One region of the Shumkonia mesophila genome, then DNA from elsewhere that is predicted to be linked to it. Evidence: predicted binding sites of a transcription regulator. Region 1 holds the regulator's gene; the other holds the start of a gene.
The links. The regulator LexA, encoded in region 1, represses DNA repair genes until DNA is damaged. The targets are predictions, from matches to a motif close to ATGTTCTANTTTGGTTC.
Positions count from the first base shown of each region.

Region 2: the regulator LexA is predicted to act here: its motif matches at 6,479-6,495, upstream of sat (sulfate adenylyltransferase).

Region 1 is NZ_JAOTID010000002.1:157,366-165,669, forward strand. Features, by position in the region: gene gltX (glutamate--tRNA ligase) at 1-54, opposite strand, end outside; gene ODR01_RS04225 (ComEC/Rec2 family competence protein) at 140-2,275, shown strand; gene ODR01_RS04230 (DUF3047 domain-containing protein) at 2,301-2,984, shown strand; gene ODR01_RS04235 (hypothetical protein) at 3,007-3,378, shown strand; gene ODR01_RS04240 (hypothetical protein) at 3,384-3,965, opposite strand; gene lexA (transcriptional repressor LexA) at 4,095-4,793, opposite strand; gene ODR01_RS04250 (molybdopterin molybdotransferase MoeA) at 5,095-6,291, opposite strand; gene moaC (cyclic pyranopterin monophosphate synthase MoaC) at 6,288-6,764, opposite strand; gene trpC (indole-3-glycerol phosphate synthase TrpC) at 6,769-7,578, opposite strand; gene trpD (anthranilate phosphoribosyltransferase) at 7,575-8,304, opposite strand, start outside.
Region 2 is NZ_JAOTID010000008.1:202,927-211,230, forward strand. Features, by position in the region: gene ODR01_RS15000 (iron ABC transporter substrate-binding protein) at 1-621, shown strand, start outside; gene ODR01_RS15005 (FecCD family ABC transporter permease) at 623-1,690, shown strand; gene ODR01_RS15010 (ABC transporter ATP-binding protein) at 1,687-2,442, shown strand; gene ODR01_RS15015 (FmdE family protein) at 2,471-3,085, shown strand; gene aprA (adenylyl-sulfate reductase subunit alpha) at 3,136-4,971, opposite strand; gene aprB (adenylyl-sulfate reductase subunit beta) at 4,971-5,432, opposite strand; gene ODR01_RS15030 (hypothetical protein) at 5,475-6,260, opposite strand; gene sat (sulfate adenylyltransferase) at 6,644-7,816, shown strand; gene ODR01_RS15040 (metallophosphoesterase) at 7,846-8,304, shown strand, end outside.

The DNA of each region.
Region 1 (8,304 bases):
GCCGACGTGCAGGAAGCCGGTGGGCGAGGGGGCGAAACGGGTGACGACGGTCATGGTCTCTTTTGCTACTGTGACAAGAATGGATGGCGCGGACATGTAGCACATTCCGCCGCCGGTTGCAGTCAATTGGTGCGTCGGGATGAGCGAAACCATCCTTCCGGAGGCGCCGCCGCGTGGCTTGGCCCGGCTGGCGGCCCGAATGGCCGACGAGCGGGAGCGCTGGGTGCTGTGGCTGCCGGTCGGCGTCGGGCTCGGCATCGGCGTCTATTTCGCGCTGCCGACGGAACCGCCGCCGTGGCCGGCGGCGGCTTTTCTTGTCGCGGTTCTCGCTGCCGTGGCGGCCGCTCGCCGCCGGCCGGGGCCGCGCCTTGCCCTGATCGGCTTGGCCGCCGTGGCCGCCGGCTTCGTCGCCGCCCAGGCCCGTACCGTGCTGGTCGAGGCGCCGATGCTGGAGCGGCGCATCGGCCCGCTGACGGTGGAGGGGCGGGTGATCGAGGTCGAGCCGCTGGGCCGCGGCCGCCGAATCCTGCTCGACGAGTTGGAAGGGACCGGGATGGCCGCCGAGGCGCGGCCTCATCGGGTCCGCATCCGGCTGGGAAGCGAACCGCCGCTGGCGCCGGGGCAACGCATCCGCGTGCGCGCCGTATTGAGCCCGCCGCCGGCCCCGGCCGTGCCCGGCGCCTTCGATTTCCAGCGCCAGTCCTATTTCCGCGGTTTGGGCGCCGTGGGGTTCGCCATGGGCCGGGCCGAGGCGATCGGGCCGGGCGACGCCGGCTCGCCCGCCCTCGCCTTGGCGGCCCTGCGCCAGAGGATCGGCGAGCGCATCGCCGCCGGCCTGGAGGGGACGGCGGGCGCCATGGCCCGCGCGCTGATGACCGGCGAGCGGGGCGCCATTCCCGAGGACGTGCTGGCCGCCATGCGCGATTCCGGGTTGGCCCACCTGCTGGCCATCTCGGGCCTGCACATCGGGTTGGTGGCGGGAATCCTCTTCGTCGGCCTGCGCGCCGCCCTGGCCCTGGTGCCCTTCGTCGCGCTGCGCTTTCCCATCAAGAAATGGGCGGCAGCGGTGGCGCTGCCGGGCGCGTTTGCCTATGCCCTGATCAGCGGCTCGACGGTACCGACCCAGCGGGCCTTCCTGATGCTGGGCCTGGTGCTGCTGGCCGTGCTGCTCGACCGCCGGGGCCTCTCCATCCGCACGGTGGCGTGGGCGGCGCTGGCCATCCTGCTTTTGCAGCCCGAAAGCCTGCTGGGCGCCAGCTTCCAGCTGTCGTTCGCCGCCGTCATCGCCCTGATCGCCGCCTACGAGGAGATCGCCGAGCGCCGTTTCCGCGACGAGGGGCGGCGGCGCGGCTGGCCGGGAAGGGTTTTGCTTTACGTCGGCGGCGTGGCGCTGAGCAGCCTGATCGCCGGTGCCGCCACCACCCCCTTCGCGCTCTATCACTTCAACCGCGTGGCCGCCTTCGGGCTGGCCGCCAACATGGCGGCGGTGCCGCTGACCGCCCTGTGGGTGATGCCGTGGGCGGTGGTTTCCTTCGCGCTGATGCCGTTCGGCCTCGAGGCCCTGGCGCTGGCGCCGATGGGCTGGGGGGTGGAGGCGATCATCGCCGTCGCCCGTGAGGTGGCCGCGTGGCCGGGCGCGGTGACCCTGTTGCCGGCCATGCCGACGGCGGGCCTGGTCGCCGTCGGCATCGGCGGCCTGTGGCTGGCCCTGTGGCGGGGACGCTGGCGGCTGTGGGGGATCGCCGGCCTCGTCGGCGGGTTGGCCAGCGGGGTCTGGATGAACCCGCCCGATGTCCTTATCGACGACGCCGGCCGGCTGATGGCGGTGCGCGCCGCCGATGGCACGCTTGCCGTTTCCAGCCGGCGGCTCGGCCGCTTCGATGCCGAGGTGTGGCTGCGCCGGGCCGGCCAGGAAAAGGCGCCGGCCGCTTGGCCGGCCAACGGCACGGCCGGCCCGGAGGGCGGCAACCTCGCCTGCGACGCCGTCGGTTGCATTTACCGGGCACGGGGCCACACCGTCGCCCTGGTGCGCGACGAGGGGGCGTTGGCCGAGGACTGCCGCGTCGCCGACGTGGTGGTGGCGACGGTGCCGGTGCGCCGGCCCTGCCCGTCGGCCGCCGTGGTGATCGACCGCTTCGACCTGTGGCGCGACGGCGCCCATGCCCTGTGGCTGACCGAACTCGCCGTCCGGGTGAAAAGCGTCAACGGCGAGCGTGGCCGTAGGCCATGGGTGGTGCGGCCGCGGGCCCGCCGCCCAGCGGGGCTTGGCAACTGAGCGGGCAGGGGCCACATCAGACCCCATGAGCAGGGAACTCCCGCCGGCGAAGGGATGGCGCGTGAAGATCGCGCTGGCCGGGGTTGTCTTTGCCCTGCCGTCCCTTGGCGTTCAATCTGCGGCCGTGTCGCCGGCCTTCACACCCGCCGACATCCTGACTTGGCGTCCCGAATCCTTCCACGGCGAAACTCGCTATGAGGCGGCCGACGTCGATGCGATGGCCGCGGTGCTTGCCTCCTGCGACGGCTCGGCTTCGGGGCTGGTGCTGGAGCGGCGCATCGACCTTAAGAAAACGCCGCTGGTCGAATGGTCGTGGGGGATCGAGGGCGTGTTCCCCGACGGCGCCGACGAGGCCCGCAAGGAGGGCGACGACTACCCGGCCCGCCTCTATTTCGTCAGGAAGGGCGGCTTCAACCCGTTCGCCACCCGGGCCATCAACTACGTCTGGGCCAGCGCCAAGCCGGCCGGCGCCGACTGGCCCAACGCCTTTACCGCCAACGCCCATATCGTCGCCGTGCGATCAGGGCCGCCCAAGGCGCCGATGGGCTGGGTGACCGAGCGGCGCAACCTGCGCGACGATTTCAGGCGCTACCACGGCCTCGACATCGACGCCATCGACGCCGTGGCCATTATGACCGATTGCGACAACCGCGCCGCCACGGCCTCGGCCTGGTACGGCGGCGTGCGCTTCCTGCCCGAGGAGGGGTAGGGTACGAAACGAGGAGGATGCCATGACGGATGCCCGCCACCTTTTGCGCCCCGCCATCGCCCGCATCTGGCGCGGCCGCACCGAGGCGGCCAAGGCCGACGCCTACGCGGCGTATCTCTATGAGGAGGGCGTCAAGCCGCTGGCCGGGAAGGCGCTGGGCGTGCAGATGTTCCGCGAGGACCGGCCCGGGGAAACGGAGTTCGTCACCATCTCCTATTGGGAGAGCGTCGAGGCCATGTCGCGCTTCGCCGGGCCGGACCCCCGGCGCATCCATCACCTTAAGCGCGACGCCGAGTTTCTGATCGAACTGCCGGAAGGCGTGCAGGTCCTCGATATCGTGACGGTGTTGGGGCGAACGGGGGACAACCAGCAGGATCCAAGCCCCCTCGCGTAAACCCGTTACTTGTAGGATGTAAACTCGACTGACTTAAGCAACCGCTCTCCCATCGCCCTGAACTGCGGAAATTCAACGCCGGAAGGTCCCTTCCTGGAGAATTCGACGAAGATGCCGACTGATGGATTTCCCGGGTGGATGCAATTCATTCCATAGTACTCGATCATAGTAAACGCGCCTCCGCGTTTAGCCGCGAAGTCTTTAGCCGCGGATTCATGTTTGACGCAGGTTTCTGATCGCTCGGCATACCACTGTTCATCATTCCTGATGACTTCGAACGTTCCTGTTTTCGGTTCGTTGGCACGTCCGGATTTCACGAAGTTTAAAAATCCCTCCGGTACATCAAATGCGGGAACGTTGTAGGTGCCGATGGCCGTTATCAGGGTTTCATTCGGCGAATTTCCGCGCGCGCCAAGCATTACTTGGTAGGTCGACTGAACGAGTACGGTCCACGACCTGCCTTCGGGAACAGCGAACGAAATACCAAGTTGCGTGATCCTGGTGCCGCCGGCGACCTGCGGCCCTTGAGGCACAGCCACGCACGCACTTATCGTTAACAGCAGGAAGCCGACGACGATTCTTCTCATGGCAACTCCCCCACGCCATGCCAAGCGCACGTTAAGGTAGAGCGACAACCGCCATTTTACCAGGGGATCGTATCCGATGCCCTCCGTGCGGAGGCACAACCCGCATTCCCATGACGCGATCGACGGCCGTTAGTACTTGCGAATCAGTCCCACCAGTTTGCCCTGCACCTGGACCTGGTCGGGGCCGAAGATGCGGGTTTCGTATTTCTTGTTGGCGGGCTCCAGCGCGATGGAATCGCCGCGCCGGCGCAGGCGTTTCAGCGTCACCTCGGTATTCTCGACCAGGGCGACGACGATGGTGCCGTTGTCGGCGGTTTCGCAGCGCTGGATGACCACGGTGTCGCCGTCCTCGATGCCGGCGTCGATCATCGAATCGCCATCGACGCTGAGCGCGTAATGCTCGCCGGTGCCGAGCAGGGAAGCCGGCACGTCGATGGAGGCCGTGTTGTCGCGCATCGCCTCGATGGGCGTGCCGGCGGCGATCAGGCCATAGAGCGGCAGTTCCACGGCCCCGGCCTCGGGCCGGGCGGCGCGGGCGGTCGAGGGCTTGAACTGGCCGCGGATGACCTTGGGGGCGAAGGCGCCGCGCGAGGCGCCATTGGGGGCCTCGGCGTTTTCCGGCAGCTTGAGGACTTCGAGCGCGCGGGCGCGGTGCGGCAGGTGGCGGATGAAGCCGCGCTCCTCGAGCCCGGTGATCAGCCGGTGGATGCCGGATTTCGAGCGCAGGCTCAAGGCCTCCTTCATCTCCTCGAAGGAGGGCGAGACGCCTTTGCTCTTCAGGTGATCGTTGATGTAGACGAGGAGTTCGTACTGCTTGCGGGTCAGCATGGTGTCACTCCGGGCCGCCACCCAGTTTCGCGGCGTGGCGGCGGTGCTGCGATGCGTTCGACCCGGGGGCCCTCCGCCGCCGTCGCACGTCTGGCGTCACCCCGAAACCGGCACCACAAAATGTGGAACAAAAGCAAAACGTCGGCACATGTTCTAGTTTAGTTCTCGTGCCGGGTCAAGCGGCAATTTGGTGACGGGAGGCAGGGGTATTTCGGGGGTATTTTAGGGACACCATACTTAATTCCAGCGAACCGAAGCAAGGCAGCCGACGGCGGGAATTAAGTATGGTGTCCCCAAAATACTAGAGGGGAACGATCTCCACCCGTTCGCCGGCCCGGGCGGGCGGCGCATGGGGCGGGCGGACCACCAGGCAGTCGGCGTCGGCGAAGCGGGCCATCAGCGCGCTGTCCTGGGCCTCGAAGGGGGTGGCGACGGGCTCGCCGTCCTCGCCCACCGTCAGGCGGGAACGCAGATAGTCCTGGCGGAGGTCGTTGGCCGGCAGGTCGCGCCCGAGGCGGGCCATCGGCGCCGGTCCCCGGCGGTCGGGAAGTCCGAGCATGGCGTTCATGGCCGGGCGCAGGAACAGCAGCGAGGTGACGCCGACCGAGACCGGGTTGCCCGGCAGCCCCAGCACCGGCACGTCGCCGAGACGCCCGAAGATGAGCGGCTTGCCCGGCCGCATGGCGACCCGATAGAAGCCGAGGTCGAAGCCCTGGGCGGCCAGCGCCTGGCGCACCAGGTCGTGGTCGCCGACCGAGGCGCCGCCGATGGTGACCAGCAGGTCGGCGCCCCGGGCGCCTGCCAGCAGGGCGGCCAGCGATTCCTCGGTGTCGCGGGCGATGCCCAGCACCGCGGGAAGACCGCCGAAGGCGGTGACGTAGGCGGCCACCGCCAGGCTGTTGGAACCGACGATCTGGCCTTCGGCCAGCGGCTCGCCGGGCATCACCAGTTCGTCGCCGGTGGCGAGGATGGCGACGCGCGGCCGGCGGGCGACGGCGAGCCACGGCACGTTCATGGCGGCGGCGAGCCCGATGTCGCGCCCGGTCAGCCGGCGCCCGGCCTTGAGCATGACGTCGCCCCGCCGAAAATCCATGCCGGCGCGGCGGACCCAGCGGCCGGGCCTGGGCACCTCGCGGACGGTGACGGCGTCGCCCGCGGCCTCGGCGTCCTCCTGGATGACGATGGCGTCGGCGCCGGCCGGCATGACGGCGCCGGTGAAGATGCGCACGCACTGCCCCGCCCCGACGGCGCCGGCAAAGGGGTGGCCGGCCGCCGACTGGCCGATCCGGGTCAGCGTCGCCGGCACGGCGGTGGCGTCGGCGGCGCGCAGCGCATAGCCGTCCATGGCCGAGACGTCCAGCGGCGGGCTGTCGAGCTGCGCGGCGACGTCCCTGGCCAGGGCGCGGCCCAACGCCGCCTCGAGACCGACCGTCTCGACGGCGAGCGGCGCGAAACCGGAAACGACCTTGGCGACGGCTTCGGCGACGGAAAGCATCATGGGGCCTCGAAGGTGCCGGACTTGCCGCCGGCCTTGTGCACAAGGCGGATGTCGACGATGCGCATGGCGCGGTCCATCGACTTGCACATGTCATAGACGGTGAGCGCCGCCACGGCGACGGCGGTCAGCGCCTCCATCTCGACGCCGGTGCGCCCCGCGACGCGGCAGGTCGCCTCGATGTCGACGGCGTTGCGCCCGGCGTCGCAGGAAAGGCGCATCTCGACGGCATCCAGCCCCAGCGGGTGGCAGAGCGGGATGAGATCGGACGTGCGCTTGGCCCCCATGATGCCGGCCAGCTGGGCGACGCCGAGCACGTCGCCCTTCTTGACGCCGCCGGCCTGGATGCGGGCCAGCGTCTCGGGGGCCACGAGCACCGAGCCCTTGGCGGTGGCGGTGCGCTGGGTAACGGCCTTGGCCGAGACGTCGACCATGCGGGCGTCGCCCTTGTCGTCGAAATGGCTGAGCCCGGCCATGGCCTTACTCCTTCGCCGGGGCCGGGGCGCCGGCCAGCAGGGCGCGGGTCGCCGCCTCGACATCGGTCTGGCGCATCAGGGATTCGCCGACCAGGAAGCAGCGCACCCCGATGCGGGCCATGCGGGCCAAGTCGTCGGGGGTGTAGAGGCCGCTTTCGCTGACCACGAGGCGGTCGGCGGGGGCGCGCGCGACCAGGGTTTCGGTGACGGCCAAGTCGACCTTGAGCGTCTTGAGGTTGCGGTTGTTGATGCCCAGCAGCCGGACATCCAGCCGGGCGGCGCGCTCCAGCTCGGCCTCGTCGTGGACCTCGATCAGGGCGTCCATGCCGAACTCGCGGGCGGCGGCCACCAGCTCGACCGCCTGCGGGTCGCTGACGGCGGCCATGATGACGAGCACGGCGTCGGCGCCCAGCGCGCGGGCCTCGATGATCTGGTAGGGCTCCAGCATGAAGTCCTTGCGCAGGACCGGAAGCGGGACGGCGGCGCGGGCCGCCGTCAGGTATTCGTCGGCGCCGCGGAAATAGGGGCCGTCGGTCAGCACGGAAAGGCAGGTGGCGCCGCCCTTGGCATAGGCGCGGGCCAGGGCCGGCGGGTTGAAATCGGCGCGGATCAGACCCTTGGAGGGGGACGCCTTCTTGATCTCGGCGATCAGTCCGTAGCCGGCGGCGGCGGCCGCTTCGAGCCGGGCGGCGAAACCGCGCGGCGGCGACGCCTGCTGGGCCGCCCCGATCACCGTGCCCATCGGGCGGGCCGCCTTGCAGCGGGCGACGTGGGTGCGCTTGTCGGCGCAGATGCGGGCCAGCACGTCGCTCATGGGGCGGTGCCCGGAGGCGTCTCGCGGGTGATGGCGATCAGCCGCTCCAGCGCGGCGGCGGCGACCCCGGAATCGACGGAACGGGCGGCCAGTGCGACGCCGTCCTTCAGGTTTTTCGCCTTGCCGGCGACGATCAGCGCGGCGCCGGCGTTATAGAGCACGACGTCGCGCAGCGGCCCCTTCCGGCCGCCCAGCACGGCACGCAGCGCGGCGGCGTTGGTTTCGGCGTCGCCGCCTTTCAGGTCTTCCGGCCGCGCCCGCGGCAGGCCGGCCTCCTCGGGCGTCACCTCGAAGGTGCTGACGGCGCCGTCCTTCAGCGCGGCGACATGGGACGGGCCGGTGGTGGTCAGCTCGTCCAGGCCGTCGGCGCCGTTGACGATCCACGCCGCCTCGCTGCCGAGGTTGGCCAGCGTCTGGGCCATCGGCTCGATCCACTTGCGGTCGAAGGCGCCGGTGAACTGGCGCTTGACGCCGGCCGGGTTGGCCAGCGGCCCCAGGATGTTGAAGATGGTGCGCACGCCCAGTTCGCCGCGCGGCCCGGCGACGTGGCGCATGGCGCTGTGATGGCGGGGCGCCATCAGGAAGCCGATGCCGGCCTCGGCGATGGCCCGCTCGATCAGGCGCATGTCGGCGTCGAGGTTGACGCCCAGCGCGGCCAGCACGTCGGCGGCGCCCGATTTCGACGACACCGCGCGGTTGCCGTGCTTGGCGACCGGCACCCCGGCG
Region 2 (8,304 bases), on a different contig from region 1:
CAGGTGGTCGACCGCAAGGCGCGGGCGGACGAGGTGATTTCATTCCTCGACCAGCGGATTGCCGATCTCAAGCAGCGTTCCGATATCGGCGCTGGTGGAGGTTCCCCGACCGTTTACATCGGCGGCGTCGCCTACAAGGGGCCGCATGGCTTCCAGGCCACCGAACCAACCTATCCCCCGTTCGACTTCGTCGGTTTGCGCAACGTCGCCAACAGCGGCGGCGGCATGGCCAAGGATCTGGCACATACCGACGTCGCCAAGGAAATGATCGTCAAATGGAACCCCGAATTCCTGTTCCTGGACCTCGCCACGCTGCAATTGGGCGACATCGGAGGCGGGTTGTCCGAACTCAGGACAGATCCCTCGTACCGTTCCCTGACGGCGGTCAAGGAGGGTCGCGTCTATGGACTGCTGCCCTATAACTGGTATTCGCAGAATTTCGGGTCGATCCTCGCCAACGCCTATTTCATCGGCAAGCTGGTTTGGCCTCAGGGCTTCCAGGACATCGTCCCCGCCTCCGAGGCCGACGCAATTTACACCTTCCTCGTCGGCAAGCCGGCCTTCAAGGCAATGAACGCCTCCTTCCGGAATCTGGCTTACACTCCAGTTCCCCTGCAATGAAATGAACGTCGCGAACGGACAGATCCCGGCCGACTACGCGGCCTACATTCGCAGCAAGATGGTCTTCATGGTCGCTCTTTCGGCTGGGCTCGTCGCCGCCATCATCCTGTCGATCGCGCTGGGAGCCGCCAACCTGCCGGTCGGCGCCGTGGCGAAAAGCCTGCTCGGCATGGAGGTGCCGCGCAAGATCGACATCATCGTCTGGAACATCCGCCTGCCGCAATCGCTGGCGGCCATCGCCGCCGGCATCGGACTGGCCGTCGCCGGTGCGTCCATGCAGTCGATCCTGCGCAACCCTCTGGGTTCCCCCTTCACGCTGGGCATGTCGCACGCGGCGGCTTTCGGGGCCGCGCTCAGCATCACCCTCTTCGGGTCTGGGAAGATGACGTCGACCACGGTCGGCGCGGTCGCCATCACCAACCCCTATCTGACCACCGCTTCGGCCTTCGCCTTTTGCCTGCTGGCGGCGATGGTCATCGTCGCCGTGTCGCGCCTGCGCGGGGCCTCCCCGGAAGTCATGGTCCTGACCGGCGTCGCCCTTGGCGCCCTGTTCACGGCGGGCACCATGTTCCTGCAATATTTTGCCGACGACACCCAGTTGGCCGCGATGGTGTTCTGGACCTTCGGCGACACCGCCCGCGCCTCGTGGTCGGAGGTCGGCCTGCTGGCGGCAGTGGCGACGGCCGCCACCGTGTTCTTCCTCGCCAACGCATGGAATTACAACGCCATCGATGCCGGCGATGAAACGGCCAAGAGCCTCGGCGTGCGGGTCGAACGGGTCCGCATGGCCGGTATGCTGGTGGCATCGGTCGTCACCGCCACCGTCATCTCGTTTCTTGGCATCATCGGCTTCGTCGGCCTCGTGGTGCCGCATCTGGTGCGGCGCGTGATCGGTTCGGACCATCGCTATCTCCTGCCGGCGACGGTGGCCGGCGGAGCGCTGCTGATGGTCGCCGCCGATACCGTGGCCCGTCTCCTCCTGGCCCCCCACGTCCTGCCGGTGTCCGTGTTGACCGCCTTTCTGGGGGCGCCGGTGTTCTTGTGGCTGATCATCGGAGGCCGCCGGTGATTCTCGACGTTCAAGGCGTGACCTTTTCCTTCAACAGCCATCCGGTGTTGTCCGACATCCGCTTCGCGATCTCCGCAGGATCGTTGGTTGCCGTCCTGGGTCCCAACGGTGTCGGCAAGACCACCCTTCTTAAATGCATCAACGCCATCCTGAAGCCGCGATCCGGGATTGTGCTGGTGGACGGCACCCAGGTATCACGGCTGGCGCCCGGCGACATCGCCGCACGGATGGGGTACGTCGCCCAGCGCAGCGAGACCAATCGGATGACGGTGTTCGACGCCATCCTGATGGGACGCAAGCCCTATATCCGTTGGCAAGTTGGCGGTCACGATCTCGCCCTGGTCGAAGCCGTGATCCACAGGCTCGGCCTTGGCCCCTTGTCTTTGCGGCACATTGATCAGTTGAGCGGCGGCGAACTGCAAAAGGTGGCGATCGCCCGGGCCCTGGTCCAGGAGCCAAGGGTTCTGCTGCTCGACGAGCCGACCAGCAGCCTCGACCTGCGCAACCAGATCGAAATCCTGCGCCTCCTGCGCCAGATTGTGGCCGACAAGAACATCGCCGCGATCATGACCATCCACGACCTGAACACCGCCCTGCGCTTCGCCGATCGCTTCCTCTTTCTCAAAGGGGGCTCCGTGCTTGCCGCCTGCGAGCGCGCCGAAGTGACCTCGGCCATCATCGAAGAAACCTACGGCATTGCCGTCGCCACCTTGGACCACGAAGGCATCCCGGTGGTCGTTCCCGCCGCCTGATCCGCCCAGACACGACAAGGAGCTGCCCATGTCCAATAACGCCCTGACCGACCGCCAGATCCAGGAGGCCATCTCCTTCCACGGTCACAGTTGCCCGGGTCTCGCCTATGGCCTGCGGGTGGCCGAATACGCGTTGCGCGAATTCGGCCATTCCGGCGACGAGGAAATCGTCGCCATCACCGAGACCGACATGTGCGCGGTCGACGCCATCCAGTCCCTGGTCGGCTGCAGCTTCGGCAAGGGAAACCTGCTGTACCACGACACGGGCAAGGTTGCCTTCACCTTCTACCGACGTTCCGACGGCAAAAGCCGGCGTGTCGTGCGCAAACCCGAGCGCACCACCGCGGCCGGTGAAGAGAACAAGACCCTGATGCGCAAAAAGGCCGACCAGGGCTTGACCGAAGCGGAGGCCAAGCGTCTGGCGATCCTGCGCGAGATGCGCATGAAGGAGATCATGACGGCAGATTTCGAAGACCTGTTCAGCGTCAAGGAGTCCGCCCTCGCGCTGCCGCGCCACGCCCGCATCGTCGACACCCTGGTCTGCGAGCGGTGCGGTGAGCCGGTCATGGAGACGCGGACCCGTCGTTCCGGCGGCGCGGTGCTGTGCATCCCCTGCTTCGAGGCGGAGGACCGCCGCGCCTGAGGGAGGCTGGCAACTCCTTTACCCGCTCGGATCGGCGCGCCGGCTTCCGCTCAATCGACGATGTGGTAGACCGGCGCCTTCTCCATGGCCCACTTGCCGGAATCGCGGTCGTATTGGGACAGCGTGAAGCAGTGCCAGTCGGCGTCGTCCAGCTTCGGATGATCGGCCCGGTAGTAATACCCCGGCCACCGCGTTTCCTGCCGGAACATCGTGTGCTGCGTCACGCACTCCGAGGCCAGGACCCGGTGGTGAAGCTCCCACGCCCGCTGGAGCTGGTGGAGGTCCTCGGCCCCGAGATGGGCCATGTCCTCCTTCAGCATGCCCAGCAGTTCCAGGCCGCGCGTCAGCATCGGCTCGTTGGTGGTGTAGTGGGAGCTGATGCCGCCGACGTATTCGTCCATGATCTTCTCGAGGCGCTGCAGGCCATGAAGCGGCAGCAGATAGCTCGGCGAAACGGTTCCCGCGACGATTTCGACGCGGCCGAGCTTGTAGTTCTCCAGCGGCTGGAAGATCGCCTTCCTTAAGTCCTCGCACTCCGCATCGTTGTATTGCGGCTGCTCGCTGCCCAGGTCGTTCACGTAATTGACCGCCGCCTTGCCGGCGATCCGGCCTTCGGTGAAGGACCCGGAAGAGAACTTGTGGGCGGTGCCGCCGATGGTGTCGCCGGCGCCGAACAGCCCCTCGACGGTCATCATCCGGTTGTATCCCCACTGGTACTCCGCGGGCGCGTAGTCCTCGGGGCCGCTCGCCCAGGCGCCGGAGCAGGTGGCGTGAGAGCCCATGACGTAGGGCTCGGACGTGGTCAGCTCGGGATTGATATGCTTGGGATCGATGTTCTGCGACGCCCAGACGACCGCCTGGCCGATCGTCATGCCGAGGAAGTTCTCCCAGCCGACGGTCTCCTTGTGCGGGTCCTGGAAGGCCTCCTTCGTCACCATGCGGATGGGGCCGCCGCCGGCCTTGACCTCCTCCAGGAAGGCGTGGTTGCGAAGGCAGGTCGGCACCGGATGCCTGTCGACGTAGTCGCCGACCAGGGCCTTGATCGAGTCGCGCCACTTGGCCTCGTAGTCCTCGCCATAGGCGTTCTGGGTGTAGGTCTTGAGGTGCAGGAAGTAGGCGCCGACCGGACCGTAGCCGTCCTTGAAGCGGGTAAGGACGATGCGGTTCTCCATCTGCGTCATCTTGGCGCCGACGAGGATCGGCAACGCATAGGCAGACGCGCTGCTCCACGGCGCATACCACGTCCGTCCCATGCCTTCACCAGCCGCCCGCGGCTTGAAGATGTGCGACGCGCCGCCGGCCGACACGATGACGGCCTTGGCGCGGAAGACGTGGAAATCCCCGGTACGGACGTTGAAGCCGACAGCCCCGGCAACCCGGTTGGGCTTCGTCTTGTCCATCAGGAGGTGGGTCACCATGATCCGGTTGTAGACTTGGGTGGCGGCCTTGCGGGCGGCCTCGGCGACGATCGGCTTGTAGCTTTCGCCGTGGATCATGATCTGCCACTTGCCTTCGCGCTGGTAGCGCCCGGTCTTGGGGTCGCGCATGATCGGCAGGCCCCATTCCTCGAACTTGTGCACCGTGGCGTCGACGTGGCGGGCGATATCGTAGCCCAGGTCCTCGCGCACCAACCCCATGAGGTCGTTCCGGGCGTATCGGACATGGTCCTCGGGCTGGTTCTCGCCCCACTGCATGCCCATGTAGCAGTTGATCGCATAGAGGCCTTGCGCGACGGCGCCGCTGCGCTCGATGTTCGCCTTCTCGACGCAGACAACCTTGAGGTCGCGCCCCCAGTACCTGGATTCGTACGTGGCCCCGCAGCCGGCCATGCCGCCGCCGATGACCAGGATATCCGAATCCACAAAAACCGTTTTCCTGCGAGCCATCAGACCACTCCCTGCTTGAGCCTGTCCGGAGTCAGCGCGGGCAGCTTGCCGATGTTGAGCGCTTCCGGTTCATGCGCGAGTTCCTGGGCCTTGAAGGCCGCCTGGCTTGGCGCCGCGTAATCGGACGGCGATTTGATCGAGCCCCAAGGCGTGGTCCGGATCGGCGAAACGAAATTCTTTTCGCGGCCATCCCGGAATTTGATCTTCCAGGAAATGGTGCCCTTTTCCTCTTCGCGCAGCGCCCTGACGCTGTGGCCCATAGGGGCGAAGTCCGAATAGCCGCGACAGTCGATCGCATGCTGCGGACAGGACTTCACGCAGGAGTAGCACTCCCAGCACATGTTGGGCTCGATGTTGTAGGCGCGCCGGTAGGTGGTATCGATGTGCATGATGTCGGAGGGGCAGATGTCGACGCAATATCCGCAGCCGTCGCACCGGGTCATGTAAACGAATGTCGGCATGTAATCCGTTACCTCCCGTATCGAAGGTCTATGAAGGGTCGATCAATAGTGTTGGGGCTCGGTGCGAGCACTGCCGAAGGTTTCGGGTTTGTCGGCGGGGGCCGGCAGGTTGCTCCGCGAACCGTTCGCGTCTTCCACCCGCTTCTGGAAGGCCGCCGCGGGCTTGAAGAACATGTGGGAGAATTTGGACCATGGAATGGATGCGAAGAGCACCGTCGTGGCGATGAGGTAGAGACCGAGGAACACGCTTGTCCCCGCGCTGCCCGCCGCCTGCAACGCCGCCCAGATCAGGCCCAGGGTCACGCTGGCAAGCAGCGAAAGGATGAAGATGTCGGCCTGCACGACGCGGAAACGCGAGTGCCCTTCGGCGGCGACGTCGACCCGCAGGAAGAACCAGAACCAATAGCCGCCGGCGCAGACCATCAGGCCCCCGATGCCCCACAGTTGCGGCAGGATGGCGGGCGTCGGGGTCGCGGGTGTCGGGTAGCCGAACACCATGATGACGGTGGTGATGACGTAGGCGATGAAGCCGTACATCGTCAGGAGGTGGGCGATGCGGCGCCGCGCGGTACACAATTCACCGGCCGACAGGACCTCCACGGCCACGGTCTGGATCGCCAGGGACACCATTTCCCCGCCACCGACTTGCCGCGCCCCTTTATTCTGTGCCTTCCGCCAATTGGCGAAAAAGTACTGGGCGCTCTTCTTGTGAAGGGTGTCGTACACCGTGCCGCCCACGACCAGAAGGGCCATGACGACGACATACGTCTGCATGACGATGGGTGATATGGACGCGGAAAGCTCGGCGAAGGGATTGCTGGTGAACATCAAGTCACCCCAATGTCAGTCCGTGACGATCGATGCATGAAGGGAGGGTATCGGCGATACGGCCGGAATCCAGGCCCAAGCCCATGGGCACGGCGCGGCAAACCACGCAACCGGAGACACTCAGGACTTGCAGCCGATGCCTCGGTTTCCGACCCGTCCATGGAGGCCTTTCAGACGAATGTCGTCTCCCCCTGATGAAGCCGCCGGCATGGAAAGCCGATCCATATTTGAAAATATGATAAGTTTAATATACTAGGCGGTCACGACATTTTTTCGAAGGCCCGAGGCTTTCTACACGCTTAAAGCGGCGCGCCTTCCGACAGTCTGCAACCGATCTGATCAGGGCCCGCAAGCACCCATAATAGTCAGGGAGACGTCCTAAAATGCCGACATTGGTTCCCCCGCATGGAGGCGGTCCGCTCAGGCCGATGCTGCTGCCCAGAACGGAGCGCGCCGACGAGATCGAGCGGGCCGAAAAGCTCACGAAAGTCCCCTTGGCCAGCCGGGAGGTTTCGGACCTGTTCATGTTGGCAATGGGCGCCTACACGCCGCTCGACGGATTCATGGGGGAGGAAGACTGGCGAGCCTGCTGTACCGACATGGTAACGGGCGACGGGATATTCTGGCCGATCCCCATCACGCTCTCATGCCACGAGGACCTCGCCGACGGCATCGCGATCGGCGAGAAGATCGCGCTGGTCGACGGGACGTCCGGCGAGATTCTGGCCATTCAGACCGTGAGCGAAAAGTATGCCATCGACCGGGAACTGGAATGTCGGGAGGTGTTCCGCACCACGGATGCCGCCCATCCCGGCGTCAGGAAGGTCATGGAACAGCCGGCGGTCAACCTGGCCGGGCCCGTTACGGCGCTGTCCGAGGGCCACTTTCCGGAAACCTACAAGGGCCTTTACCTGCGGCCAGCCGAAACCCGGGCGATGTTCGAAGCCAACGGCTGGTCGAAAGTCGCCGCCTTCCAGACCCGCAACCCCATGCATCGCAGCCATGAATATCTGGCCAAGGTCGCCATCGAAATTTGCGATGGCTTGCTCATCCACCAGGTGCTCGGCGCGCTGAAGCCAGGCGATATTCCGGCGGACGTCCGGGTCAAGGCCATCGACGCGCTGATCAGGAACTATTTCGTGCCCGGCACCGTGATCCAGGCCGGCTATCCCATCGAGATGCGCTACGCCGGCCCACGAGAAGCCTTGCTGCACGCGGTGTTTCGCCAGAATTTCGGCTGCACGCACCTGGTGGTCGGTCGCGATCATGCCGGTGTCGGAAACTATTACGGACCGTTCGACGCGCATCACATTTTCGATACGCTTCCCGCCGGCAGCATGGAAATCCGGCCGCTCAAGATCGACGTCACGTTCTTCTGCTACAAATGCCAGGGCATGGCGACGGGCAAGACGTGCCCGCACGGCGAGGAGGATCGGCTGGCGATCTCCGGCACCCGGCTGCGCGAGATGTTTTCCCGCCGGGAAACCATTCCGGAGGAATTCAGCCGCCGCGAGGTAGTCGAGGTGTTGCAGGCCTATTACGACAGTCTCGGCTGACCCATAGGACCGGACGAGGGAAAGACTGGATGCTCATCGCCCAGATCAGCGATACCCACATCCTGGCGCGGTCGTCGGAGCAGGCCGCAAGCGCCAGTCGCGCCGAGGCCTTGCGGCGATGCATCGCCGACATCAACCGCCAGGGGGTGGACGTGGTGGTCCACACGGGCGACACCGTGCACAACGGCACGGCTGACGAGTATGCGTACCTGCGCGAGATCCTGGCCGACCTGGACGCGCCGCTGTTCCTGATTCCCGGCAATCGCGACCGGCGTGACGCGCTGCGCGACGCGCTTGACCATCTCTCCTATCTGCCCAGGAACGGCGATCATCTTCATTACGTCATCGAAGACTATCCGGTCCGCTTGGTCGCCATGGATTCGGTTGCCGAAGGAGAACGGAAAGGCGCCTTCTGCGCCCGGCGGCTCGCCTGGCTGGAGGAGACGCTCGCCCTGGCACCCGACAGGCCGACGATTCTTTTCATCCAC